DNA from 4 places in the Kitasatospora sp. NPDC004745 genome. Region 1 is predicted to be linked to each of the others. Evidence: riboswitches for the same ligand, from Rfam matches in the RefSeq annotation. Region 1 holds a riboswitch; each other region holds the start of a gene.

Region 1 (6,975 bases):
CCGTCGACGCCGTGCTGGCCTTCGCCGCCTCCCACGGCTCCGACGAGGCCGCCGCCCGGGCCACCGCCTGGCTGGCCAAGCCCGAGATCCTCGGCGGCTACCTCGGCGACGGCACCACCGAGGCCTACGCCGGTGCCACCGCCAAGCTGCTGCTCGCCGCCGAGGTCCGCGGCGCGAACCCGACCGCCTTCGGAGGCGTCGACCTGCCGGCCCGGCTGCGCTCCCTGCAGACCGCCGAGGGCCGCTTCTCCGACCGCTCCCAGTGGGGCGACTACAGCAACGCCTTCGGCCAGTCGCTCGCCCTGATCGCCCTGCACCGCACCCCCGGCGGCGCCCCCGCCGCGGCCGTCGACTTCCTGGCGAACAGCCAGTGTGCGGACGGCGGTTACCCGGTCTCCTTCGGCCAGACCACCTGCACCAGCGACCCGGACGCCACCGCGCTGGCCGCCCAGGCCCTCGCCGCCACCGGCCGCACTGCCAAGGCGAACGCCGGCCTCGGCTGGCTCACCGCCCACCAGAACGCCGACGGCGGCTTCGCGGCCGCCGGGGCGACCGCCTCCAACGCCAACACCACGGGCCTGGCCACCCAGGCGCTGCTGGCCGGCGGACGCATCGGCGCCGGCCTCAAGGGCTGGAGCCGGCTGGTGAAGTTCCAGCAGGGCTGCTCCGCCGACCCGGCGGTCCGCGGCGCCGTCGCCTACGACGCGACCGGATTCAACCCGGCCAACGGCGCCCGGGCCACCGCGCAGGCCGCGCTCGGCCTCGCCGGCACCCCGCTGGCCACCCTCTCCGCCGCCGGCGCGCGTCCGGCCGCCCCGACCCTGGCCTGCCCGGCGCCGGCCGCCCGCTGAGCCACCGAACTCCTGAGCCAGCCACCGAATCCCTGAGCCCACGAGGAGAGTTCCGATGACCGACACCCTCACCCCGGCCAGACCGGCCCGCCGCACGCTCGGCTCGATCGCCGCGGCCGCGGCCCTCACCGCCGGCCTGCTCGGCGCCTCCGCCGTCCAGGCCCCCGCGGCCCACGCGGCCGCCTGCAGCGGCACCACCGGCGTCACCGTCGTGGTCGACTTCACCGCCGTCGGCGGCGGCGTCGAGACCGGCTGCGCACCCGGCGATCCGGCCACCGGGCTCGCCGCGCTGACCGGCGCCGGATTCACGTACGCCTTCCACCCGCGGTTCCCCGGCTTCGTCTGCAAGATCAACGCGCTGCCGGCCACCTGCACCAACCCGACCGGCAGCGCCTACTGGTCCTACTGGCACGCCCAGCACGGCGGGCCCTGGTCGTACAGCAGCCTGGGCGCGGGCAGCTACAACCCGGCCCCCGGCGACGTCGAGGGCTGGTCCTTCGGCGCCGGCGCCCAGCCGGGCATCACGGCGCCCTGACGTCCGGAGGCACCTGCCGGCACCCCGCGGGGAGGGGTGCCGGCAGCTCCGGCACGCCCTGCGGTGCGGCAGGAGGCGCCCGGCCGTCCTGATCCGCGCGGCCCGTCCCGTCAGGGTGAGCGGACCATCTGACAGGCCGTTGACTCCCACTCCGCTGACGTGGTCTGATGAACCGGTTTTTCACCTCGGTCCTCAGGGGAAGCCGGTCCAACTCCGGCGCTGACCCGCAACCGTAGATCCGCCCAGGGCGGATGAGCCGGAATGCCTGAACCGGGGTCTGTTCAGAGAGCACTCGCGTCGTCGCGGACTACGACGCAGTTCCGACGGCCACGCGCTCCACCGGCAGCCGTCGGCTGCGCCGTTGCGCCCCGCGTCGACCGACCAGGGAGACGCCGGTGAGGGTCAGCAGCAGTCGTACGCGCCACAGGAGCCGGGGCACCACGTCCCTGCTGGCCGCCGCAGCACTCGCGGTCACCGCCTGCGGCACGGCGCTTGTCGGCCGGCCCGCCGTCTCGCTCGCCGGGGCGGCCGTCCCCGCCGCGGGCCGGACGCCGGACGTCGCCAGGGGCGCCGCCTACCTCGCCGACCCGTCCCGCCTGATCGACGGTCACTACTACGAGGGCTTCCCGGCCTTCGCCGACTTCGGACTCACCATCGACGGCGCCTACGCGCTCGCCGCCACCGGCACCGACGACGCCGCGCTGCGCCGGATCGTCGACTTCCTGGACCAGCGGGGCAAGGACGCCAGCGAGCGCACCGTCGACGACTGGACCGCGATCGGCACCGAGTACGCCGGCGGCGGGTCGATCGGCAAGGAGGCGCTGCTCGCCGAGGTGGTCGGCCGTGACCCGCGGAACTTCGGCGGCCACGACCTGATCGCCGCCCTCGCCGCGATGGTGTGCACCAAGGCCGACGCCAACACGGGCTGCGACGCCGCCGGGAACTACGTCTACGCCACCTCCGTCTTCTCCCAGGCGCTCGCCGTCATGGCCCAGCTCCGCGCCGGGGACGCCGCCAACGCCGCCCCCGCGGTCGCCTACCTGAAGGGCCTCCAGCACCCGGACGGCTCCTGGCCGAGCCTGATCCCCGCCACCGGCGACTCCGACGTCGACAGCACGGCGATCGCCGCCATGGCCCTCGCGCTCGTCCCCGGCGACGACGCCGCAGCGCAGGCGGTCGACAAGGGCCTCGGGTGGCTCGCCGCGCGGCAGTTGCCCGACGGCGGCTTCCCCGGCGCGGCCGGCGACTCGACCAACTCGGCCGCGCTGGCCGTCCAGGGCATGACGCTGCGCAAGGCCGACTACGGTGCGCAGATCGCCAAGGCGCTCGACTTCCTCGCCGGTCAGCAGAACGGCGACGGTGGGTTCAACGTCGCCTCCGCCGGGCAGCAGGGTTCGGACGTCCGTGCCTCGACCCAGGTGGTCGGCGGCGCCACCGGGATCTCCTTCGGCACGCTGAGCCGCCCCCTCGGGGGCACACCGACGCCGACGCCGACGGGGACGCCGACCGGAACTCCCACGGGGACGCCGACGGGCACGCCGACGGGCACGCCGACGGGTACGCCCACGGGGACGCCCACCGGAACCCCGACGGGCACGCCCACCGGAACCCCGACGGGCACGCCCACGGGTACGCCCACCGGAACCCCGACGGGAACGCCCACGGGCACGCCGACCGGCACCCCGGCCGGAACCCCGACAGGCTCGCCGACCACGACCGCACCGGCCCCGGTCACCGACACCCCCGCGGCCGGCGGCGGCCCGACCGTCCGTCCGGCCGGAGGCGTCGACGCCCCGGCGGGTGACGGTGTCGCCCCGGCCGGGGGCGTGCCGGTGTCGACCGGCTCCGGCAGCCTGGCCGGCACCGGTAGCCAGGCGCTGACGCTGACGGCAGGGGCCGGTGCGCTGACCGCGCTCGGCGCCGCCGCCGTCCTCGTCGCCCGCCGGCGCCGGACCGCGGCCCCTGGACGTCACCGATGACCGGGGGACCGGGCGCCCGCCTCGGCCGGCTGTTCGCGGCGACGGCGCTGACCGCCGCCCTCGCCCTCGGCGGCGTCGCCGTGGACACCGCCCCGGCCGCCGCGGCGCCGTTGCCGATGGACCAGTGCACCACCACCTCCGGCGTCGTGCTCGCCGTGGACTTCAGCAGGTGGGGCGGCCCGCTGCTGCGCTCCTGCGGGAGCACCCCCACCACCGGGTACGCCCTGCTCAACCAGGGCGGCTGGAAGACCGCCGGCACCGGGCACGACGGCCCGGCGTTCATCTGCCGGATCGGCTACAGCGGCTACCAGGACGGCAAGCAGTTCCCGACCCCGGACCAGGAGAAGTGCGTCCTCACGCCGCCGGCCACGGCCTACTGGTCGTACTGGCACGCCGATCCGGGCCAGAACGAGTGGTCCTACAGCCAGCTCGGCGCGATGAGCCACCACCCGAAGCCGGGCAGCGTCGACCTGTGGATCTTCGGTGGCACCGACATCGAGGGCACCGAGGGGCGTCCGAGCTTCTCGCCGGACACCGTCCGGGCGCACAGCGCCGACCCGGGTGGGCAGCCGGCCGACCCGGGCCAGGGCTCCGCGGGTGCTTCCGGCGGCGCCGCGGGCGGGTCGAGCGGTGGTTCCGGTGCCGCGGGCGGCTCGGGCGGCTCGGGCGGCTCGGGCGGCTCCGGCGGCGGGTCGACGGGTGCCGGCGGTGCGACCGGCGGTGGCGGCGCCGCTGCGGCTTCGGGCAGCACCGGGGCCACCGGCGGTACCGGCGGGACCGGCGGCACCGGCCGTGCCCCGGCCCCCGCCCGGCCCCCGGCGGGCGGGGGCCGCCCGCCCGCGCCCGCCGCACCCCCGACGGGTGGCACGGCCGGTACCCCGCAGGACGGCATCACCCCACCGGGAGCGCCCGAGCCGGTGCCGGTGCCCGCCACGCCGGTGCCGGTCGAGCCGTCCACCCCGGCACCGACGGACACCCCGACCGACCGGTCGGCCCCGCCGGCCGTGGAGCCCGCGGTGGCCGCACCGACGGCCACCCCCGCCGTGCCCGGCGGCGTGGTGAACGCCGACCCGGTGGCCGACACCCCGCACGACTCCGGCTCGATGCTCCCCGCCGTGGTCGGATCCGTCCTCGTCGTGGCCCTGGGCGTGGCGACGGTGGTCACCGCACGGCGCCGCCGCCGACGGGCCGAGTGATCGCGTGGCCGTGCTCGACGAACGCGTCGCGGCCCCGCCCGCCGTCCGCGGGCCGGGCCCGGGCGGCCGGCGCGCCCCGCGGAACCTGCACCCGCTGGCGTGGTGGGCGTGGGCGCTGGCCCTGGCGACGGCGGCCAGCCGCACCACCAACCCGCTGCTGCTCCTGCTCGTCCTCGCCGTGCTCGGCCACGTGGTGACCGCCCGCCGCACCGAGGCCCCGTGGGCCCGCGGGTTCACCTACTACCTGTGGGTGGCCCTGACGGTGGTGGCGATCCGGGTGGTCTTCCGGTGCGTCTTCGCCACCGGCATCACCCCGCACGACCACCTGCTCTTCTCGCTGCCGCACATCCCCACGCCCGCCTGGTACGCGGGCATCGAGATCGGCGGCCCGGTCTCGCTGGAGGCGACGCTCTCGGCGGCCTTCGACGGGCTGCGGCTGGCCTGCCTGATCTGCTGCATCGGCGCGGCGAACACCCTCGCCAACCCCAAGCGGGCCCTGCGGGTGCTGCCGGGCGCCCTCTACGAGCTGGGCGTCGCCGTGACGGTCTCGCTGAGCGTCGCGCCGCAGCTGGTGCAGAGCGTCCAACGCGTCGCCCGGGCGCGGCGCCTGCGCGCCGGACGGACCAAGGGCGTCCGCGCGTTGCGCAGCATCGTCGTGCCCGTCCTGGAGGACGCGCTGGAACGCTCGCTCAGTCTGGCCGCGGCGATGGACTCGCGCGGCTACGGCCGCTCCGGCACGGCCTCGCGCCGCTCCCGCCGGCTCACCGGCGCCCTGATGCTGCTCGGCATGTGCGGCCTGTGCGCCGGGGTGTACGGGCTCCTGGACGGCACGGCTCCCGCCGCGCTCGGGCTGCCGGCCTTCCTCGCGGGTGCCGTTCTCTGTGTGGCCGGCCTGCTGCTCGGCGGCCGGCGGGTGCGGCGCACCACGTACCGGCCGGATCGGTGGCGGGCCGCCGAATGGGGCGTCGCCGGCTGCGGGGTGACGGCCGCCGTCCTGCTGTTCGCCACGGTGGGCTACGACGCCACCGACCTCAACCCCTCCCTCTACCCGCTGACCTGGCCGACGCTGCCGCTCGTCCCGGTGCTCGCCCTGCTGCTGGCGGGCGCCGCCGGGATCGTCTCGCCGCCGCCCGGCCGGACGCCCGAGCCGGCCGGCGACCGGCGCGGGGCCGGTACCACCCGCGGCACCGGTACCGACCGCACGACCCCCGAGGTGAGCACGTGATCCGATTCGACCAGGTCGGCGTGGTGTACGACGGCGGGAGCGAGCCCGTCCTGCGCGACGTCGACCTGCACGTCCCGGAGGGCGAGCTCTGCCTGGTGGTCGGGCGCACCGGCGCCGGCAAGTCCACCCTGCTCGGCGCCGTCAACGGTCTCGTGCCGCACTTCACCGGCGGCACCCTGCGCGGCCGGGTCACGGTGGACGGCCGGGACACCGCGCACCACCCGCCGCGCGAACTCGCCGACGTGGTCGGTGTGGTCGGGCAGGATCCGCTGGCCGGCTTCACCACCGACACGGTGGAGGAGGAACTCGCGTACGTCATGGAGCAGTTGGCGATTCCGCCGGAGGTCATGCGCAAACGCGTCGAGGAGACCCTCGACCTGCTCGGCCTGGCCGACCTGCGCCACCGCGCCCTGTACGAGCTGTCCGGCGGGCAGCAGCAGCGCGTCGCCATCGGCTCCGTGCTCACCGCGCACCCGCGCGTCCTGGTGCTGGACGAACCGACCTCCGCGCTGGACCCGACCGCCGCCGAGGAGGTGCTCGCCGCGATCACCCGGCTGGTGCACGACCTCGGCGTGACCGTCCTGCTCGCCGAGCACCGCTTGGAGCGGGTCGTCCAGTACGCCGACCGGGTCGCCTACCTGCCCGGCGACGGCACCGTCGTGCACGGCCCGCCCGCCGAGGTGTTCCGGGCGACGGCGATCGCGCCGCCCGTCGTCGACCTCGGCCGACTGGCCGGCTGGCGGCCGCTGCCGCTGTCGGTGCGGGACGCCCGCCGAGCCGCCGCGCCGCTGCGCGAGCGGCTCACCGATCGACCGGTTCCCCCGCCGCGCCGGGCAGCGGTGGCGGGGGAGCCGGTGCTGGAAGCCCGCGGGGTCGTCGTCCGGTACGGTCCGGTGGCCGCCGTGCGGGAGGTCGACCTGAGGCTGCGCGCGGGCGAGGTGACGGCGCTGATGGGCCGCAACGGCTCCGGCAAGTCCTCCCTCCTGTGGGCCCTGCAGGGCTCCGGCCCCCGCCAGGGCGGCAGCGTCCGGGTCGCCGGAGCCGGGGGCGGGAAGGCCGAGGACCCCAAGCGCCTGTCCGCGGCCCGGGCCCGGCAGTTGGTCGGACTCGTCCCGCAGACCCCCACCGACCTGCTCTACCTGGAGACGGTCGCCCAGGAGCTCGCCCAGAGCGACCTCGAAGCCGACGG
Region 2 (6,975 bases), on a different contig from region 1:
CCAGACTGCGGCCGGTCACCCGGGCCTGCTACCTGTCCGGGTTCTTCTACTACATCCACACGGCACTGTTCACCCTGGTCTCCCCGCTCATCCCGATCGTGCTGCTGCTGGCGAGACCCGACCTGATCCGCTGGCAGAACACCCTGCTGGTGCTGCCCGGCCTGCTCTACGCGACGGTCGTCTTCCCGCTCTGGCACCGCAACCCGTACCGGCTGGAGGCCTGGGCCGCCCGGATGATGTACGGCTGGGCGCACGTCTTCGCGATCTGGGACATCCTGCGGCGCAACCGGATGGCCTGGCAGCCGACCGGCTCCACCGGCGCCAAGCGGAACAAGACCCGCCGCTTCTGGATCGGCATGATCGTCTGGAGCGGTGGGACGGCCGTCCTCTGGGTGGGCCTCGGCATCTGGCGGATGCTCACGATGGGCCCGCTGAACTTCACGCTCGTCCTCGCGTCCGGTCTGTTCTACGCCACCATCGTCGGCCGGGTCCTCGTCCAGCCGCGACCGACGGAAGCCGTGTGATCACCATGTCCGCCCACCCCCGACGGCCCGCCCACCCCCGACGGCCGGACCGGTACCGCCGGCGGCCGGCACTCGCCCTGCTCGCCGGCGCGCTGCTGCTCGCCACCGCCGCCTGCGGCCCCGAGGACCCCGGCTTCGCGATGCAGGAGGCCGTCGAGCCCGACCAGCCCGCGGCCGCCGCCCCCGCCACCCCGGGCGCCACGGGCGCCCCGGGCACGGCCACCGGCACCCCGAGCGCCGCCGCCAAGCCGAAGGCCGTCCCGGCCGGCGTGCCGTACGACGTCACACCGCTGCTCAAGCCGGACCACAAGTACCTCGGCGCCGCACTGCCCGGCGTCCCCGAGACGATGGACGCGCTGCCCGTCTACACCTCCACGATCGGCAAGCAGCCCAACGTCCTGGAGTTCTACGCCCACTGGGAGGGCGGCTTCGACACCCAGGGCGCCAAGCGCATCTACGCGGCCGGGGCCCTGCCGTACATGGCCTGGGAGCCGTACAACCACTCGCTGGCCTCGATCGCCGCCGGCGACACCGACGACTACGTCCGGGGCGTCGCCAAGTCCGTGGCCAAGCTCGACCAGCCGATCGCGATCAGCATCGCGCACGAGATGAACGGCAACTGGTACCCGTGGGGCCGGCAGGCCGCCAGCGCCCAGGAGTTCGTGGCCGCCTGGCGGCACGTGCACGACCTCTTCGACCGGGCCGGGGCGACCAACGTCATCTGGGTCTGGAACCCGAACATCACCGACCCGGCGCCCAACACCCGGCTCGCGCCCTACTACCCGGGCGACGCCTACGTCGACTGGGCCGGCATGACCGGGTACTTCACCCGCACCGGGCCGAAGAACTTCGACCTCCTGTACGGGCCGACCATGGCCGAGATCCGCGGCTTCAGCCAGAAGCCGTTCTTCATCTGCGAGACCGCCTCGGAACAGGGCAAACGCCAGCTCGCGGACATCGACCAGCTGTTCTCCGGGGTCGCGGCGCACGACGACATCCTCGGCTTCGTCTGGTTCAACATCGTCAAACGGGCCGACTGGCGCGTCGAGGCCGTCCCGGAGACCCTCGCGGCCTTCAGGCGGCGCGTGTCCGACCCCCGCTTCGGCTTCGACATCCGGAACCCATGATGAGCGCAGAGTCAGAGTTCACCCCCGCCCCGGACGACGCAGCCGCCGGGCCCGCACAGGCGCCGGTGCCCGCACACCTGCCCGTGCCGGTGCCGGACGAGGCCGTACCCACCCCGGCCGCCGCACGGGCCGCGCGCGCCGCCCGGGCCGCCCACGCCCTGCGGGCCGCCCGGGCCGCCCTCGACACGGACACCCGTGACGGCGGCGGGCACCCGCTGACCACGGCGGACGCCGCCCCCGCGGCGCCCGCGGCCGGGACCGACCTGTTCCGCCGCGCCGACCGCTCGCCCGGGCCGGGCGCGGCGGGGGGCGACGGTGCCGGGCCCGGCGTTCCCGCGTCCGGGGTTCCTGCGTCCGGGGTCCCTGCGTCCGGGGTTTCCGGGACCGGCGGCCCGGGGACCGATCCGTCCGGGCCGGCCGTTCCCGGGCCCGACCTTCCCGGGCCCGACGTTCCGGCACCCGACGTTCCCGGGCCCGACGTTCCGGCACCCGATGCGTCCGACGCGCCGCCGCAGGTGGCCCCGACCGGCGCCCCCGGCCCGGTAGACGACCAGGCCGTCGAGCTGGCGCCGTACACCATCCCGCAGGTCCCCGCGATCGGCTGGGACCCGGCCCCCAGCCCCCGGCGCCGCTGGATCGCCCGCGGCGTGCTCGCGGCCGTCCTCGTCATCCAGGCCCTGCTCTCGCTGCGCCTGCTCGCCGCCGCGCACCCCGACGAGGCCGCCGCCATGGTGGCCGGCCGCCAGCAGCTCGACCACCTGCTGCACGGCACCCCCGTGACCACCCACCTGGCCGAGCGAATACCCGGCACGCCCCAGCTGTACCTGCCGTTGGCCGGCGCCGCCGCCGACGCCAACGGCATCTTCGGCGCCCGGGTGCTCAGCCTCTGCTTCGCCCTGCTCACCACGGTGCTGCTGTACTCGCTGACCCGCCGGCTCTTCAACGAGCGGGTGGCGATCTGCTCGATCGCCGGCTACGCGGTGGTGCAGTCGACCGTCGTCGTCGGCTTCTACGCCGCGCCCGAGGCGCTCGCCGTCCTGCTGGTCGCCCTGGCGGCCTGGGTCACGGTGTTCACCGCGCGCCGCCCGGTGGCCCTCGTCCTGCTCGCCGCGCCGGTCGCCGCCCTGGCCTGCGCCGTCGCGTACTCCGCGGTGTTCACGCTGCCCGCGCTGGTCGCGCTGGCGGCGGCCACCGCCTGGCCGCGGCGACGGCTCGGCCCGGCCGCCCTGCGGGCCCTGCTGCTCGCCGCCGGCACGGTGGGCGCCCTGCTGCCGTTCGGACTGCTCGGCAAGGTCGCCGGGTGGTCCCCGGCCCACGGGCAGGGTTCCCGTCCGGTCGGCGAGATCCTGCTGAACACCGTCCAGTGGGGCGGTCTGTTCACCGTCCTCGCGGTGGCCGGCACGATCGCGTACGCCCGCCGCGAGCAGCTGCTCGAGTCGCCGGAGAACGACGGCGTCACCACCACCCGCGCCCAGCGCGCCCTGCTGGGCACCGCCCTGACCTGCACCGCCCTGCTGGTCCCGGCGGTCCACCTGGCGCTTGGCACCTCGGGGGCGCTGTTCCGGCACCTGGGCTTCGGGATGCTGCTCGCCGCCCCGCTCGCCGGGGTCGGCCTCACCCGGCTGGTCGGCGCGCACTTCCGCCACCCGCAGCTGGGCATCCTGGTCTGGGTCGCCCTGCTCGCGCTCGGTCTGGAGCAGTCAGCGCTGCGTTACCAGAACGGGCCCGACTCCGGCCGGCTGCTCGCCGTCCTGCGGGTGCACGCCACGCCGCAGGGCCACTACCTGACCGAGGTCGACGGGCTGCCCGAGTACTACCTCGGCGCCGTCAGCCGGCCCGAGCAGTGGACGTCGGCCCGCTCCGGGACGGACTACCGGGACGCGGCGGGTGTCGAGCATCACGGCGACGAGGGCAGCGCCGCCGCGATCAAGGACGGCTACTTCACCGTCGTGGTCCTGGACAGCACCGCCCCGGCCGCCACGGACCGCGTCCTGGCGACGGCGCTGGCGAGCGGCGGGCACTACCGGTTGATCGCCCAGTTCACCTCTCCGACGGGCGATTCGAGCACCTACAAGGTCTATCTGAAGCACTGAACGGCCGCCGGGCCCACCGTGGCCCACGACACGTCGGCCACAACATATGGTGCCGCCGCAGTCAGCCGCCACTAGATGTATGCTCACTCCTGCTGTCAAAGCAGGGGAACCCGGTGCGAGTCCGGGACTGCCCCGCAGCGGTGTGCGGGCGGCTCGACAAGCCGCGCCCGCGAGTCCGAGTACCTGCCGACGGTGTGCGCCACGGCCCTCCCGCAGAGGCCGCGCCAGCACGAGCAGTACCTTCCGGGCCTCGCGGGCGGGCCGGGGACGCCACCGTCGCGCGACGCACTCCTGCGTACGCGCCGTGCTCCCCTGCCCCGTTCGGCCCGGACCCGATCACCGCCGCCGATCGCCGCCAGGAGAGAGCGCCTTGACCACCGCTGCCTCAGCCACCCTGCCCGCCCAGGGCTCCGGTTCCGCCCCCGCCGCCCCGACGGTCTCCGACCCCGGCGGCGCGCTGCTGCGGCTGCTCACCGACCGTAGTGTCGATCTCCCCCAGGTGGACCCCGGCCATGTCGCCGCCGCCGCGCTGCGCGGCCGCCACGCCGGCTCGGACTTCGCCGAGCTGCGCGGGCTGGCCGTGGACGCCGCCGCGTCGATGATCGCCGAGGACCCCCAGTACTCGAAGCTGGCCGCCCGCCTGCTCGCACTGGAGATCGTCGACGAGGCCGACAGCCAGGGCGCGACCTCGTTCGCCGCCTCGATCGCCGTCGGCCACGCCGAGGGCCTGATCGGCGACGCCACCGCCGCCTTCGTCGCCAAGCACGCCGCCGCGCTCGACGCGCTGATCGACCGGCAGGGCGACGACCGCTTCGAGTACTTCGGCCTGCGCACCGTGCAGTCCCGCTACCTGCTGCGCCACCCGATCACCCGCAAGGTCGTCGAGACCCCGCAGCACTTCCTGCTCCGCGTCGCCTGTGGCCTGGCGGTCGGCGACACCGAGCAGTCCGTGCGCGAGGTGGCCGAGCTGTACCGCCTGATGAGCCGGCTGGAGTACCTGACCTCCTCGCCGACCCTGTTCAACTCCGGCACCCGCCACCCGCAGATGTCGAGCTGCTACCTGCTCGACTCGCCGCTGGACAACCTGGACTCGATCTACAGCCGCTACGCGCAGATCGCCCGCCTCTCCAAGCACGCCGGCGGCATCGGCCTGTCGTACTCGCGCATCCGCTCCCGCGGCAGCCTGATCCGCGGCACCAACGGCAAGTCCAACGGCATCGTCCCGTTCCTGCGCACCCTCGACTCCTCCGTCGCCGCGGTCAACCAGGGCGGCCGTCGCAAGGGCGCCGCCTGCGTCTACCTGGAGACCTGGCACGCCGACATCGAGGAGTTCCTCGAGCTGCGCGACAACACCGGCGAGGAGGCGCGCCGCACCCACAACCTCAACCTGGCGCACTGGATCCCGGACGAGTTCATGCGCCGCGTGAACGCCAACCAGGACTGGTCGCTGTTCTCCCCCGCCGACGTCCCCGAGCTGGTCGACCTGTGGGGCTCCGACTTCGACGAGGCCTACCGCAAGGCCGAGCAGGCCGGCAAGGCCGTGCGCACCATCCCCGCGCAGACCCTGTACGCCCGGATGATGCGCACCCTGGCGCAGACCGGCAACGGCTGGATGACCTTCAAGGACGCCTCCAACCGCGCCGCCAACCAGACCGCGCTGCCCGGCCGCACGGTGCACTCCTCCAACCTGTGCACCGAGATCCTGGAGGTCACGGACGACTCCGAGACCGCCGTCTGCAACCTCGGCTCGGTCAACCTCGGCGCGCACGTCGCCGAGGGCGCGTCGGCGGAGGACCTGCTCGGCGCGATGGACTGGGAGCGGCTGGACGCCACCGTGCGCACCGCCGTCACCTTCCTCGACCGCGTGGTGGACATCAACTTCTACCCGACCGTCGAGGCCGGCACCTCCAACTCCCGCTGGCGGCCGGTCGGCCTCGGCGTGATGGGCCTGCAGGACGTCTTCTTCAAGCTGCGGATCGACTTCGACTCGGCCGAGGCGGCGCGGCTGTCCACGCTGATCGCCGAGCGCATCATGCTCACCGCCTACGAGCGCTCCGCCGACCTGGCCGAGCAGCTCGGCCGCCACGAGGCGTACGGCGAGACCCGCGCCGCCCGCGGCGAGCTGCACATCGACCACTTCGACGTGCAGCCGCACTGGGCCGACCGCTGGAGCGCGCTGCGCGCCCGGATCGCCGAGACCGGCCTGCGCAACTCGCTGCTGCTGGCCATCGCCCCGACCGCGACCATCGCCTCGATCGCCGGCGTGTACGAGTGCATCGAGCCGCAGGTGTCCAACCTGTTCAAGCGCGAGACGCTCAGCGGCGAGTTCCTGCAGGTCAACCCGTACCTGGTGCGCGAGCTCAAGGAGCTCGGCGTCTGGGACCAGACGACCCGCGACGCCCTGCGCGACGCCAACGGCTCCGTCCAGGAGCTCGGCTGGCTGCCCGCCGAGGTGCGGTCGCTGTACCGCACCGCGTGGGAGCTGCCGCAGCGCGCGCTGATCGACCTGGCCGCGGCCCGCATGCCGTACCTCGACCAGAGCCAGTCGCTGAACCTGTTCATGGCCGCGCCGACCATCGGCAAGCTCAGCTCGATGTACGCGTACGCGTGGAAGGTCGGTCTGAAGACCACCTACTACCTGCGCTCGCGCCCGGCCACCCGGATCGCCCAGGCCGCCTCCGGCACCGCCCGTGCCGCCGCGCCCGTCCCGGTGAACACGCCGACCCTCACGCCGGAGGAGGAGGCCGCGCTGGCCTGCTCCCTGGAGAACCCCGAGTCCTGCGAGGCCTGCCAGTGATGTCCGACGACCGCGAGAAGATGCTGCTCGACCCCGGGTTCGAGCTGACCCTGCGCCCGATGCGATACCCGTCGTTCTACGACCGGTACCGGGACGCGATCAAGAACACCTGGACGGTCGAGGAGGTGGACCTGCACTCCGACGTCGCCGACCTCGCCAAGCTGAGCGAGGGCGAGCGGCACATGATCGGCCGGCTGGTCGCCTTCTTCGCGACCGGTGACTCGATCGTCGCGAACAACGTCGTGCTGAGCCTGTACAAGCACATCAACTCCCCCGAGGCGCGGCTCTACCTGAGCCGTCAGCTGTTCGAGGAGGCCGTGCACGTCCAGTTCTACCTGACGCTGCTGGACACCTACCTTCCGGACCCGGAGGACCGCAACGCGGCCTTCGCCGCGGTGGAGAACATCCCCTCCATCCACCAGAAGGCCCAGTTC
Region 3 (6,975 bases), on a different contig from region 1:
CTCCACGCCTGGTCCGAGCGCCTCCCGGGCGGCCCGCTGGGCGCGGAACACCAGCCGGTGCAGCTCGACCTGCCAGGGCGCGGGGGCGGCGCCGATCACGAAGGTCCGGGCGGTCGAGATGCCGTAGCCGCGGTACTGGGCGCCCATCACCACGGTCAGGAAGTCACCCTCCTCCACCCGGCGGTCGGTCGGCTGGTGGGCGGGCTGCCCGGAGTGGCTGCCGGTGCCGACGGACACCGGGAAGGCCGCCCGGTCCGCACCGTGGTCGATCATCCGGCGTTCCAGCTCCATCGCCAGGTGCCGCTCCGTCCGCCCGACCAGGATCGACTCCAGGAGCTCGCCGAGCGCCTGGTCGGCGATCTCGGCGGCGATCCGCAGGTCGGCGATCTCGTGCTCGTCCTTGACCACCCGCAGCCGCTCCACCAGCCGGTCCAGGTCGGCCAGCCGGGCACCGCCGGACAGGCCGGCCACCGACCGGTGCCGGCTGACGGTCAGGTCGTGCTCCTCCACCGCCAGCGCCGCCAGCCTGAGCCGCGCCGCGGCCTCGGCCGCCGCCAGGGCGGTGTCCGCCCCGGCCGGCACCGGCACCTGGGTGACGTCCGGGGCGATCAGGTGCTCCCCGGTGTCGTCCGGCGGCAGGTCGTCCGGCAGCGCCAGCAGTGCACGGTCCCTGGTGAGCAGCAGCGTCGCCCCGCAGGGCGCGCAGCCGGTCAGATACCGCACGTTCGCCGCCCGGGTGATCAGCGCCGCATCGGCCCCGGCCGCACTGCAGTGCTCCCTCACCCGCTCCCGCCGACCCGCGTACGCATCAGACATGCGTCGAGCCTACGAAGCCGCACCCCGTTCCGCCCGCCGAGCACTCCCGAGGGGGCACGTCGCCGCTGCCCGCACGCCCCGGCTCGCACCCCGGGCCGACCGGTACGGGGCTGTCACTGCTCGGACGGCTGCCAGCGCTGCTCGACCCCGGCCAGCTTCCAGTAGCCGATCGCCGCGGCCCAGACCACCACGAAGAGCCCGGCGATCGCGTACCCGACGTTGTCCAGCGAGATGTCCGCGATCCAGCCGCTCACCGGGTCGGTCAGGTCGAGCTTCTCGTGCAGCACGCCGACCAGTTCGATCGTGCCGATGACGAAGGCCACCGCGATCGACAGCCCCGTGATCGTCAGGTTGTAGTACACCTTGCGCACCGGGTTGGAGAAGGCCCACTGGTACGCGAAGTTCATGAACGTCCCGTCCAGCGTGTCGAACAGGCTCATCCCGGCCGCGAAGAGCAGCGGCAGGCAGACGATCGCGTACCAGGGCAGCCCGGCCGCCGCGCCCGAGCCCGCCATCACCATCAGGGTGACCTCGGTCGCGGTGTCGAAGCCCAGGCCCAGCACCATGCCCACCGGGAACATCTGCCCCGGCCGGGTGATCGACCGCGTCGCCCGGTTCAGCACCCTCGCCAGGAAGCCGCGCGAGTTCAGGTGCTCCTCCAGCTGCGCCTCGTCGTACTTCCCGGCCCGCATCGCCCGGAACACCTTGAGGATGCCCACCAGCGCCGCCAGGTTGAGCGCGCCGATCAGGTACAGGAACGCGCCGGAGGCCGTCGTGCCGACCATCCCCAGCCACTGGTGGGTCGTCGACTCGTCGTCCATCAGGGTGTTGGCCAGCTGGGCGCCGCCCGCCACCAGGGCGGCCATGATGACCACCATCGAGGAGTGCCCGAGGGCGAACCAGAAGCCCACCGACACCGGGCGCTTGCCGTCCGCCATCAGCTTGCGGGTGGTGTTGTCGATCACCGCGATGTGGTCGGCGTCGAAGGCGTGCCGCATGCCGAGGGTGTACGCGGTGATGCCCAGGCCCACCCCGAAGACCTGGGTACCGACCGCGTAGTTGTGGGGCGCGACCAGGAAGAACAGCGTCCCGAACGCGACGACGTGCATGGCCAGGATCACGCCCATCAGTCCGGCCGTGCGGACGGTGTCCTCGCGCTTCCAGCGGAACGTCGGCAGTGCGGACGGCGTCGCCGGCGCCCCGGGGTCGGCGGTTTCGGGCAGGGTCATACGCGGATCACGCTCCAGCACCTCGTGGAAAGACTTCGTGAGATGCCGTGGCCGGTCTCCTGGCTTACGGGGCACCCGTACCCGCCTTCCCAGACGCGCGAAGCGCCCAGTGGCGTCGTGGATACGGACGACTCCCCCCGATCACAGTGGCGAGGGCCGCTCCGGACTGGGACCCCTGAGGGTCCGTCACCGGTCTTCCCGAGCACCACGGCGGGCAACACCGTAGGGGGCCCGGCTCCACCCATGCAAGGCTGCGCACCTGCGCAGGTGTCCAGGATCACAGGCCCCGGCCTGCGAGAATGTCCACATGCATCTCGTACCGGCCGACCGCGCGGACCACCGCACCATCGACGGACACCGGGTCTGCGAGGCCATCGCCGCCATCGGCGACACCGCGCACGTCCGCACCTGGGCCGAGCGGTTCTCCCTGCTCGCCGACCCGGGCCGGCTCGCCCTCCTGCTCGCCCTGCACCGCGCCGGCCCGCTCGCCGTGACCGACCTCGCCGTCGCCACCGGTATGCGCGACCCCGCCGTCTCCCAGGCCCTCCGACTGCTCCGCACCGCCGGCGTGGTCACCGGCGACCGCGACGGACGCGTCGTGCGCTACCGGCTCGTCGACGACGCCCTGCGCCCCCTCCTCGACCCCTGCGCCGCCGCCGACCACCACGAACCCACCGCTGCCACCGGCTGACCCGCCCCGGACGGACCCGCCGGAGCGGGGCCGGATGAGTACGATCTTCGTGTGCTGAACCGCCTGCGGCGCCGGCCCCGGCCCTGGCCCGACGAAGACCGCTGGGAGACCTGGCCCGTCCGGGCCCGCGTCCTCGCGGTCGCCCGCACGCTCACCTCGGCCACCCGGGTGCTCGACGTGCTCACCCTGCTCGTCCGCCCGCAGCTCGGCGTCCGGTGCTACCTCACCGTCAACCCGGGCTCGGCGTTCACGGCGGGCCTCGGCCCCTACCTGGCCGACCAGCAACCCGCCGTCACGGTCATCCCGTGGGAGGAGGCCGTCCGGTACGAGTTCGACCTCGCGGTGTCCTGCGCGGTCCACGCCTCCATGCACCGGCTGCGCGCCCCGCTCGTCGTCCTCCCCCACGGCGCCGGCTACAACCGCCTGGTCGCCGAGTCCACCGGGGACGGGGTCAGTGCCGCCGGCCTGTCCCGTCAGGAGCTCACCCACCGGGGGCGGGTCTTCCCCGCGGTCATCGGGCTGTCCCACGAGGAGCAGTTCGAGCGGCTGGCGGCCACCTGCCCCGAGGCGCTGCCGCACGCACGGGAGGTCGGCGACCTCACCTTCGCCAGGATGCTGGCCAGCCGCGGCCGGCGGGACGCCTACCGCGCCGCCCTCGGGGCCGTCGACGGCCGGCGCCTCGTCGTCGTCACCTCCACCTGGAGCAGGCACTCCCTGGCGGCGCACTGCCTCGACCTGCCGCGCCGGCTGGTCACCGCGCTCCCCGCCGACGAGTACGCCGTGGCCGTGGTCCTGCACCCCAACGTCTGGGACCGGCACGACCCCGAACTGCTGCTGGCCACGGCCCGGGGCTCCGGCCTCAGGCTGATCCCCCCGCACCAGGGCTGGCAGACCGCCCTGGTCGCCGCCGACCTGCTGATCGGCGACCACGGATCGGTCTCCTTCTACGGCGCGGCACTGGACCGCCCCACCCTGCTGGTGGCCACCGGCGCCGCCGAACTCGACCCGGGGTCCCCCACCTACGCCTTCGGCCAGGCGGCGCCCGCGCTCGACCCGGACGGCGACCTGCACGCCCAGCTCGAAGCGGCCGTCGCGACGTACGACCCGGAGCTGCTGCGCCCCGTCACCGACCGCTCCCTCGGCCAGCGCGACCGGGCCGTCCCGGCCCTGGCCCCCGTCCTGTTCGGCTTCCTGGCGGACAAGGTCGACGACCTCACCACCCCCACCGCCCTGCCGCCCTACCCGGCCCCGGTACCGCTCCCGGCGGAGCGGCCGACCGCCTACGACGTCGAGGGCGAGTGCGCGGACGGCGAGGTCTCGGTACGCCGGTACCCGATCGACCCGCAGGGCCACCCCCGGGGCTTCTTCGCCCTGGACGCCGCCGAGACCACGGTGGAACTGCGCTCCGTGGCCGAGGTCCTGGCCAGGACGGAGGTCGACGCCGAGGAGCCGGCCGGGCGCTGGATCGTCGAGGCCGCCGACGGGATCCCCGGCCTCGCCGTGACGGTGGCCGCCCTCGCCCGGGACCGCTGCGCGCTCCGGCTGCGCACCGGCGAGCTCCTGGAGGCACGCGCCGAGGCCCCGTGGGCCGGCGCCGAGCCCCGGCTCGACCCGCTGCTGCTCGGCGCGGCCGTCGCGCTCTGGCTCGCCGAGGGCGGCGCCCCCGGCACCCTGCCCGACCACGGCCTCACCATCCGCACCGGCCGCCACCGCACCCGGGTGGCCTTCACCCCGCCGCCCTGAGGCCTTTCCTCCGGCACGGTGACGGTTTCAGCCCTTCAGCTCCTCCAGCCGGCCCCGCGCCCGCTCGGCGAGTGCCGCGTCGCCCAGCTCCTCCGCGAGCGCGGTGAGCAGGGTGAAGGCCTCGGCCTCCTTGGCCCGCTGGCCGAGTTCGCGAGCCCGCCGCGCGCAGTCCTCGGCGGCCCGGACGGCGAGGTCAAGCCGCCCCAGCGCGCGCTGGGCCCGGGCCCGGACCAGCGGCAGCCGCATCAGCATCGGGTCGCCGGTCTCCTCCGCCCGCGCCGTCGCCTCGTCCAGGACGTCCAGCGCCTCCGCCGCGCGCCCGGCCGCGACCAGCGCCTGGGCGACGTTGTAGCTCTGCACCACCACGCCGTGCGGATCGGTGCGGTTGTCCTCCAGGGCCAGCCGGAACAGCTCCACCGCCTGCTCCGGGCGCCCGTCGGCCAGGCAGAGCAGCCCGTGCGTCTCGTGCAGCACACCGCTCAGCTGCGGCTCCCCGACCAGCGGCAGCTGCTCCGAGGCCAGCGCCAGCTGCTCGGCCGCGCGGGGGAAGTCCCCGAGCTCGTAGTGGGCGCGGGCCAGCTGGTTGCGCATCCGGATCACCGCGTCCGGGCGGTTGTCCCACTGCGCCGACTCGACGCCGAGCCGGTGCGTCTCGATCCAGTCCCCGTAGTTCTTGCCGCTGTGGTAGAGCGCCCAGAGCGATTCGCACAGCCGCCACACCTCACCGTGCCAGCCCTGTTCGGCCGCCGCCCGCACCGCCTCCCGAAGGTCGGCCCGTTCGGCCCGGAGCCACTCCAGCGCCTCCGCCTTGGAGGCGAACTCCCGCCCCGGGGCGTCGGGGGGCTCCTGGAGCCGGAACCGCTCCCCGAGCACCAGCGCGTCGGCCGCGGCGGCCCGGGCCCGGTAGTAGGCGACCGCGCGGGCCAGCAGGCCGGTGCGGTCGGGGAGTTCACCGGCCGTGCGGCGGGCGTGCAGGCGCACCAGGTCGTGTGCGCGGAACCGCTGCCCCGGCCCCGGGTCCACCACCTCGTCCAGCAGGTGGGCCGCGCGCAGTTCGCTCAGCCCGTCCCGGACGCGCTCGACGCCGGCCGCCTCCGCCAGCTCGGCGGAGACGAACGGCCCGGGGGCGGTACCGACCAGCCGGTACAGCGCCCGGGCCGGCCCGGAGAGCCGCCCGTACACCTGGTCGAGCATCCGGTCGACCCCGCCCTCCTCGTTGCTCAACGAGGCCAACCTCCGCTCCGAGTCAGCGAGTTCGGCCACCACCTGGTCGACGTCGAGCTCGTCGTGGTCGACCAGCTGGAAGCCCACGGCGTTCAGTGCCAGCGGCAGTCCGCCGCAGAGTCCGACCAGCTCGTCCAGCTCCCGGTCGGTGCCCCGGTCGGGCCCGAGCCAGCGGCGCACCAGCTCCGCACCGGCCGGGGCGCTCAGCGGGTCCAGCCGCCGCACCTCGGCGCCGTCGAGGACCAGACCGGGCAGGCGTCGCCGCCCCGCGACCACGACGAGCCCGTCGGACGGCAGCAGCGTGCGGACCTCCCCCGCCTGCTCGACGTTGTCCAGGAACACCAGGACGCGCTTGCCGGTCGTCACCGTCCGGTACGCCGCGGCCCGCTCGGCCAGGGTGGCCGGCACCTCGGCCCCGAAGGCGCGCAGGAACCCGGCCAGCACCTCACCGAGGTCGACCCCGCCGAGGTGGCGGTAGGCCGCGAGGTCCGCGTAGAGGTCGCCGTCCGGGAGGTGCGCGCGGTGCGCCGCGACGAACTGGGAGATCAGTTCCGTCTTCCCCACGCCGCCGAGGCCGGTGAACGCCACCACCGCCGGACCGTTCTCGTCGAGCCGGCCGAGCGCCCGGACCAGGGCGGCGAGTTCACCCTCCCGGTTGACGAAGGTGGGCCGCGGTCTGCGGACCTGACGGGGCGTACCGGGCGGCGGCGGGCCCTGGTGCAGGTGCACCGCCCCGATGCTCTGGGCCTGCACCACGTGGCCCCCCACCGTCCCCGAGACGGTGTTGGCCACCTCCCGCCGCTCCATCCGCCTGCTCCCTCCGGCCGGTCGGCCCCAGCCTACGGGCTGGGCTCCCGGCCGGGGCGTGATCGGCCGGTCAGGTCGTCTGGCAGGTGGGGCACCAGAAGAGGTTGCGGGAGGCGTGCTGCTCGGTGCGGACGTCGGTGCCGCAGACCAGGCAGGGCATCGCGGCGCGGCGGTACACGTAGACCTCGCCGCCGTGGTCGTCGACGCGCGGCGGGCGGCCCATCGCCTCGGGGGTGTGCTCGGGGCGGACGGTGTCGATCCGGCCGGCGCCGACGCCCTCGCGCATCAGGGCGACCAGGTCGGCCCAGACGGCGTCCCATTCGGCGCGGGTGAGGTCGCGGCCGGCCCGGTGGGGGTTGATGCCGTGCCGGAACAGCACCTCGGCCCGGTAGACGTTGCCGACCCCGGCCAGCACCTTCTGGTCCATCAACAGGGCGGCGACGGTCGTCCGGCTGGCCGACACCC
Region 4 (6,975 bases), on a different contig from region 1:
GCGGTGCGCGGCGGCCAGCTGTGGGGCCCGCGCGTCGCCGGCCTGCGCGGCAGGCCCCGGCTGGAACCTCGCTGGCGCACCCTCACGGACACCGCCGTCGCGGCGCACCTGTGGGACCTCAGCCGCGACCTGACCGGCGCCGACCCCGGCACCGGCCCGCTCCGGCACCCACGGTGACCCGGGGCCGCGGCCGGTCCGCACCGCGGGGCTGCGCGCGGCGGGGCGGGCGGATCCCGTAGGGTCGGGCGAATGGCGAAGTACTTCGACGTGCATCCAGAGACCCCGCAGGCCCGCACCATCGGCACCGTGGCCGACAGTCTCCGCGCGGGGGCCCTCATCGCGTACCCGACGGACTCCTGTTTCGCCCTGGGCTGCGCCATGGGCAACCACGAGGGCCTGGAACGGATCCGCTCCATCCGGCGGCTCGACGACCGCCACCACTTCACCCTGATGTGCGAGAACTTCGCCCAGCTCGGGCAGTTCGTCCACATCGACAACGCCGTCTTCCGCGCCGTCAAGGCGGCGACGCCCGGCAGCTACACCTTCATCCTCCCGGCCACCAGGGAGGTGCCCCGCCGGCTGATGCACCCCAAGAAGAAGACCGTCGGGGTCAGGATCCCCGACCACGCCGTCACCCGCGCCCTGCTCGCCGAACTCGGCGAACCGCTCCTGTCCAGCACGCTCCTGCTGCCCGGCGACGCCGAACCCATGACCCAGGGCTGGGAGATCAAGGAGCGCCTCGACCACGTGCTCGACGCCGTCGTCGACTCCGGGGACTGCGGCACCGAGCCCACCACCGTGGTCGACTTCTCGGACGGGACGCCGCAGATCGTCCGTCAGGGCGCCGGGGACCCGTCGCGGTTCGAGTAGCACCCGCTCGACGCCCCCGGGCGCGGACCCGACGGCCCGTTCAGTGCTTCCGCGTCAGACGGCCCAGGACGCTCGGGCCGCGGGTCGTCTCCCAACGCGACCGCGCCTGGCGGATCACCGTGTCCCACTCCTGGCGGACCTCGTTGTCCGGGGGGCGCTCGCCGCGGCCGATCCGGTCGAGCTCCTCCTGCACCTCCCGTCCGAGCGCCGCCGAGGACACGGCCACGAACATCGCCCCGAACAGGGCGGAGAGCATCGCGAACACCGCCCCGATCGCCCCGTAACGGTTCGTGGTTGAGTTGAAGAGGTACGGCAGGTAGACGCTCATGGCCACCGAGTAGCCGGCCAGCAGGGCCGCCCCGATGAAGCCGAACGGCATCAGGTCGCCCCTGCTGATCCGGGCGGCGGACAGCAGCCGGCCGCTCCAGACGAGGAAGACCGCCGTCACCGGGGCCACCAGGAGGGACGCGCCCAGCTCCAGCGTCCCGCGGCCGAGCACGGCGTGGACCCAGCCGCTCAGCGCGGCGTACCCGGCCAGCAGGGCGATCCACTTCAGACCGTTCACCGTGTTGCGCACGCTCAGGGGATGCAGCTCCCAGCCCTGCTCGAAGAGCCGCTGGGCGGCCCGCGCGAAGCTCAGCGCCGAGACGAGCAGGAAGGCGAGGCCGAAGAGCCCCACGCTGCTCCAGCCGCCCGACGAGGAGAGGATGTGGCGGACGGCTTCGGCGCCGTCCTGGGTGAGGGCGTAGCGGTCGATGACGCGTTCGGCGACGTCCTTGCCACCCAGCCGGACCACGAGGGAGCTGCAGACGATGGCCAGCGGCACCAGCGCGGTCAGCGCGGCCGAGGCCAGGGCCATCGAGCGGTCGAAGCCCACGAGCCGCTGGAACCGGCCGAACACGCGCAGCGCGAACGCCGGGCGGAGCCAGAAGGTCGCCGTCCGCAGCACGGTCTCGCGGGTGATCCGTGTCGTGTGACCCTCCGGAGTGGCGGCGACGAGGTGTCGTCGGGGGGAGCGGGTGTGGTCGGCGGGTGCTCCCGCGGGCCCTCCGGTCCGCGCGGCGGCACCCCGCCGGGGCCATCCTGCCGCCCCGGATCCCGATCGACCCCGGCAACCCGCCGCACGGGCGCCGCCCTCGGTCGCCGTCACCCGTCCGTCCCGACCGCGCCGGAGGCCCCGCACCGGGGCGGGCAACGGGCCCGCCCCGGTGCGGGGCCGTGGCTCAGCCGGCGAGTTCGGCCCGGAGGCGGCGGGCCGCGCCGACCAGGCTGTCCAGCGAGGCGCGGGTCTCCGGCCAGCCCCGGGTCTTCAGGCCGCAGTCGGGGTTGACCCAGAGGCGCTCGGCCGGGATCGCCGCCAGCCCGGCGCGCAGCAGTTCCACGGCCTCCTCGGTGCCGGGCACCCGCGGGGAGTGGATGTCCCAGACGCCCGGGCCGACCTCGCGGGGGTAGCCGGCGGCGGCGAGCTCACCGGCGACCTGCATGTGGGAGCGGGTGGCCTCCAGGGAGATGACGTCCGCGTCGAGGTCGTCGATGGCCGTCATGATGGCGCCGAACTCGGCGTAGCACATGTGGGTGTGGACCTGGGTGTCGGCGCGCACCCCGGAGGTGGCGAGGCGGAACGCCTCGGTGGCCCAGGCCAGGTACGCCGGGCGGTCGGCGGCCCGCAGCGGGAGGGTCTCGCGCAGGGCGGGCTCGTCGACCTGGACGACGGCGGCGCCGGCGGCCTCCAGGTCGACGACCTCGTCGCGCAGGGCGAGGGCGACCTGCCGGGCGGTGTCGGCGAGCGGCTGGTCGTCGCGGACGAAGGACCAGGCGAGCATGGTGACCGGCCCGGTGAGCATGCCCTTGACCGGGCGGTCGGTGAGGCCCTGGGCGTAGCGGAACCAGTCGACGGTCATCGGGTGCGGCCGGGAGATGTCCCCGGCGAGCACCGGCGGGCGCACGTAGCGGGTGCCGTAGGACTGCACCCAGCCGTGCCGGGTGGCGAGGTAGCCGGTGAGCTGTTCGGCGAAGTACTGGACCATGTCGTTGCGTTCGGGCTCGCCGTGGACGAGGACGTCGAGGCCGGCCTTCTCCTGGAAGGCGATGACCTCGCGGACTTCGGCCTCGATGCGCCCGCGGTAGCCGTCGGCGTCGATCCGCCCGGCGGCGAGGTCCGCGCGGGCAGTGCGCAGCTCGGTGGTCTGCGGGAACGAGCCGATCGTCGTGGTGGGCAGCAACAGCAGTCCGAGGCGGGCGCGTTGGGCCTCGGCGCGCTGCGGGTAGGCCTGCGGGCGGCGGGCGTCGGCCGCGCTGACGGCGGCGGCCCGGGCGCGGACGGCCGGGTCCCGGGTGATCGGGGAGCCGGCGCGCGAGGCGAGGTCGGCGCGGTTGGCGGCGAGGTCGGCGGCGATCGCGCCGGTGCCCTCGCGCAGGCCGCGGGCGAGCAGGGCGGTCTCGGCCGTCTTCTGCCTGGCGAAGGCGAGCCAGCGGGCGATCTGCGGGTCCAGGTCCCGTTCGGCGGTGGCGTCGAGGGGGACGTGCAGCAGCGAGCAGGAGGTGGCGACGTCGACGCTGCCGGCGAGGCCGAGCAGGGTGGCCAGGGTGGCGAGCGACTTCTCCAGGTCGTTGATCCAGATGTTGCGCCCGTCGACCACGCCGGCGACGAGCCGCTTGCCGGGCAGCCCGCCGACGGCGGCGAGGTCGTCCAGGTTGGCGGCGGCGGGGCCGGTGAAGTCCAGGGCGAGGCCTTCGACCGGGGCTGCGGCGAGCACCGGCAGGGCCGCGCCGAGGCGGTCGAAGTAGCTCGCGACGAGCAGCCTGGGCCGGCTGGTGAGGGCGCCCAGCTCGCGGTAGGCGCGGGCGGCGGCGTTCAGCTCGGCCGGGGTGCGGTCCTGGACGAGCGCGGGTTCGTCCAGCTGCACCCACTGCGCACCGGCCGCCTGCAGTTCGGCGAGCAGTCGCGCGTAGACGGGCAGCAGCCGGTCGAGCAGGGTGATCGGCTGGAAGTCCTCGGCGACGCCGGGGGCGGGCTTGGCGAGCAGCAGGTAGGTGACGGGGCCGACCAGCACCGGGCGGGCGTCGTGACCGAGGCCGAGGGCCTCGCGCAGCTGCGCGACCTGGTGGTCCGGGTCGGCGGTGAAGACGGTGTCGGGGCCGAGTTCGGGCACCAGGTAGTGGTAGTTGGTGTCGAACCACTTGGTCATCTCCAGCGGAGCGACCTCCTGGGTGCCGCGCGCCATGGCGAAGTACCCGTCGAGCGGGTCGGCGTCGACCGCGGCGCGGTGGCGGGCGGGGACGGCGCCGACGGCGACGGTGGTGTCCAGCACGTGGTCGTAGAGCGAGAAGTCGCCCGTGGGGACTTCGTGGACGCCGGCCTCGGCGAGCTGCCGCCAGTTCTCCCGGCGCAGGTCGGCGGCGGTGGCGAGCAGGGCGTCGGCGGTGACGGCGCCCTTCCAGTACCCCTCGACCGCCTTCTTGAGCTCCCGGTCGCGGCCCTGGCGGGGGTAGCCGTGGGTGGTGGCGCGGGTTGCCGCGGCTGCGGACTTCGTCGTCAAGGGACTCTCCTTCGCGAGTCTGCTTCCTCTGGTCCCCGGGGACGGGACGAGGGTGCGAAGGGGTGCCCGACCGGGCGCGGCCGCGGGCGCAGGGATGCGCCGGACCCGCCTGGTGTGCACGCCGACCCGCCCACGAGGTCACCGGGATGTCCGCGCGCGATCGGTCGCGTGCGGGCAGTGGCAGGTCTTCGGACTCGCGGGCGCGGCCGCCCTGGTCAGGGCGGTCACCTACTGGCCGTCGCTTCCCAGGCCCGTCCGGGCCCAGTGCGTATGACGGCGGTCGTTCCCACTCACCGCTGCGGGGCAGTCCCGGAATGGCCACGTGAATGGCGTCACCGGGTTCCCTCTTGCGACGCGCCTGCCTGGCGGACAGGGCGAACCAGCTGCCCGGCCAGCCTAGTGCGAACCCGCGGCCGGGGGCGCGGAAATCCCACCACGTGTCCACGGGGTGAGACGTGGCCGGTCCCCCGGCGGCACCGGCCGTCGCGGCGGCCGTGGAATCCGCCCACCGCGACGGGCCCGACCGCACTCCGACGCGGCGCTCGACCCGCCGTTCGACCGCGGGTCCCCGCAGCTCCGGCGTGCGCTCGTACGCCGACGGCCCAGCCGTGAGGGGATCCCGGCGGGCCGAGCCCGGTCCGCGGACGCGCCGGAGGGCACGGCCCCGGCGTCCGGTCACCGTCACCCGAACGGCGGCTGCCCGTATCCGAGCGCCGGGCCGTCGCGTTGGTACGGCACCAGCTGGTGGGCCGACATCCGACCGCTCTGGTACCACCCGACGACGACAGCGGCAGAAGAGGGCGACATGCTCCAGATCTCAGTCGAGGACTCCGAGATCGGCCCGGGCGAGGCCCACCGGTGGCACCTGGTCCCGTTGACCGGCGGCGACCCCGCCCCGCGCCGGATGACCGGTTACAACCAGGCGAAACATTTCACCGTGGCCCAGCACGCCCAGAGCGTCGACGAGCCGATCCGCTCCTACGTCGCGGCCAGCTTCGAACTGGCCGGTCCGGTCGACCTGGACGCGCTGGCGGTCGCGCTGCTCCACCTGGTGCGACGTCACGAGGTGCTCCGGGCGGTCTACCAGCCGCTGGGCGGGGACCTCGGCTGCGAGGTCCTGTCGCCCGGGGAGGTGGCCCTCAAGCACGTCTACGCCGGCCCGTTGGAGACGCCCGCGGAGGTCGAGCGCCACCTCCACGACGCGTTCAAGGAGGTGGACACCCTCTCCTGGCCGCTGATCACCATGGGCGCGGTGGTGCGGCCGGAGTCGACCACCGTCTGGTTCTCCTGCGACCACCTGGTCACCGACGGCCTCTCCAGCGCGATCGCCGTCAACGACATCACCACGGCCTACCGGAGCCTCACCGCGGCCGGAACCGCCACCGAAGCCGCCACCGAAGCCGCTGACGGACCCGAGGCCGACCGGGTCCGCCCGGCACGCCCGGCCCGCACCGAGGATGCGGCCCAACAGCCGGGCAGCTACCTGGAGTTCAGCCGCGGCCAGCGCCGGGCCAACCGCGCCATGCGCGCCGACGACGCGCGGCTGGACTACTGGCGGGCGTTCCGCGACCGCAACGGCGGCCTCTTCCCCCGCTTCCCGCTCGACCTCGGCGTCCGGCCCGGCCGGCTGTACGCGCCGACCGCCGGCACCGAGCGCCTGCTCAGCGCCCGCCAGGCCGAGGCCTTCGGCACCGCCTGCCGGGCCCGCGGCGGGCGGCTGTCGATGGGGCTGCTCGCCGGGCTGGCGATCGCCCTGCGGCAGGAGGGCGGGCCCGAGGTCTACCGCGGCCTGGTGCCGGTCAACGAACGCGGCCGGGGCGTCTACGCGGAGTCGATGGGGTGGTTCATCAACACCCTGCCGATCGAGTTCCCGGTCGGGCCGCGGGCGGGCTTCGGCGAGGTGCTGACCGCAGCCCAGGACGCCTACGGGCAGCTGCAGGCCCACGCCGGGGTGCACTTCGTGAAGGCCTGGCGGCTGCTCGCCCCCGCCGAGTACGCGCGGCTGCACTACTGGCCGCACGCGGTGAACTTCTACTCCTACATCGACTTCCGCCGGCTGCCCGGTGCCGACCGGCACGCCGCCCAGCGGGCCCGCCTGCACGTCTGGGTCTCGGGCTGCAACGGACTGCTGCAGTGGCTGCACCGCACCGACGACGGTCTGTTCGTCAACACCATCCACGTCGACACCCCGCAGGCCCGGGCCACCAACCGGGCCCTGCTGGACGGCTTCACCCGCGTGCTCACCGACGCCTCCTGACGCACCGGCGCGCCCGTCCGAGCCCCGATCCCGCCCCTCCGCCCCTCCGCCCCCGGCCCGCCACCGACGGGCCGGTCCGCCATCCGGCCGCAGCGATTGCCCCGCCCTCCGCACCGAGTGAGCATCGTCACATCAGGTGACGTGGCGTCACCCTGTGCAGCGAGAGGAATCGACGAATGAGGGCATGGCTTCGAGCCGGCGCGGTGGCCGCTCTGCTCACCCTGGTGTCCGCGGGGCAACCGGCCGCGGCCGCGGGCGGCGCGTGGGGGCACGGCGACGACCACGGCGGCGACACCGCCCGGTGTGCGC

The links. Region 1 has a riboswitch for cobalamin ahead of ACFYUY_RS39280 (prenyltransferase/squalene oxidase repeat-containing protein). Riboswitches for the same ligand answer to the same signal wherever they lie in the genome.
Region 2: another riboswitch for cobalamin. It lies ahead of ACFYUY_RS36295 (ribonucleoside-diphosphate reductase subunit alpha); the one in region 1 lies ahead of ACFYUY_RS39280 (prenyltransferase/squalene oxidase repeat-containing protein).
Region 3: another riboswitch for cobalamin. It lies ahead of ACFYUY_RS11165 (HoxN/HupN/NixA family nickel/cobalt transporter); the one in region 1 lies ahead of ACFYUY_RS39280 (prenyltransferase/squalene oxidase repeat-containing protein).
Region 4: another riboswitch for cobalamin. It lies ahead of metE (5-methyltetrahydropteroyltriglutamate--homocysteine S-methyltransferase); the one in region 1 lies ahead of ACFYUY_RS39280 (prenyltransferase/squalene oxidase repeat-containing protein).

What each region holds. Positions count from the first base shown of each region.
Region 1 covers NZ_JBIALK010000050.1:12,142-19,116, forward strand. The annotation lists gene ACFYUY_RS39270 (peptidase) at 1-851, shown strand, start outside; gene ACFYUY_RS39275 (flagellar hook-length control protein FliK) at 907-1,386, shown strand; cobalamin riboswitch at 1,545-1,674, shown strand; gene ACFYUY_RS39280 (prenyltransferase/squalene oxidase repeat-containing protein) at 1,782-3,365, shown strand; partial or broken gene ACFYUY_RS39285 (hypothetical protein) at 3,362-3,925, shown strand; gene ACFYUY_RS39290 (CbiQ family ECF transporter T component) at 4,566-5,786, shown strand; gene ACFYUY_RS39295 (ABC transporter ATP-binding protein) at 5,783-6,975, shown strand, end outside.
Region 2 covers NZ_JBIALK010000036.1:35,486-42,460, reverse strand. The annotation lists gene ACFYUY_RS36310 (glycosyltransferase family 2 protein) at 1-524, shown strand, start outside; gene ACFYUY_RS36305 (glycoside hydrolase family 26 protein) at 530-1,651, shown strand; gene ACFYUY_RS36300 (glycosyltransferase family 39 protein) at 2,167-3,744, shown strand; cobalamin riboswitch at 3,786-3,950, shown strand; gene ACFYUY_RS36295 (ribonucleoside-diphosphate reductase subunit alpha) at 4,139-6,541, shown strand; gene ACFYUY_RS36290 (ribonucleotide-diphosphate reductase subunit beta) at 6,541-6,975, shown strand, end outside.
Region 3 covers NZ_JBIALK010000004.1:493,438-500,412, forward strand. The annotation lists gene ACFYUY_RS11160 (aminopeptidase P family protein) at 1-816, opposite strand, end outside; gene ACFYUY_RS11165 (HoxN/HupN/NixA family nickel/cobalt transporter) at 930-2,045, opposite strand; cobalamin riboswitch at 2,077-2,270, opposite strand; gene ACFYUY_RS11170 (metalloregulator ArsR/SmtB family transcription factor) at 2,353-2,736, shown strand; gene ACFYUY_RS11175 (hypothetical protein) at 2,788-4,479, shown strand; gene ACFYUY_RS11180 (hypothetical protein) at 4,507-6,510, opposite strand; gene ACFYUY_RS11185 (DNA-formamidopyrimidine glycosylase family protein) at 6,581-6,975, opposite strand, start outside.
Region 4 covers NZ_JBIALK010000014.1:93,694-100,668, reverse strand. The annotation lists gene ACFYUY_RS22755 (SDR family NAD(P)-dependent oxidoreductase) at 1-177, shown strand, start outside; gene ACFYUY_RS22750 (L-threonylcarbamoyladenylate synthase) at 250-870, shown strand; gene ACFYUY_RS22745 (hypothetical protein) at 911-1,819, opposite strand; gene metE (5-methyltetrahydropteroyltriglutamate--homocysteine S-methyltransferase) at 2,094-4,409, opposite strand; cobalamin riboswitch at 4,588-4,791, opposite strand; gene ACFYUY_RS22735 (condensation domain-containing protein) at 5,215-6,666, shown strand; gene ACFYUY_RS22730 (lipase family protein) at 6,843-6,975, shown strand, end outside.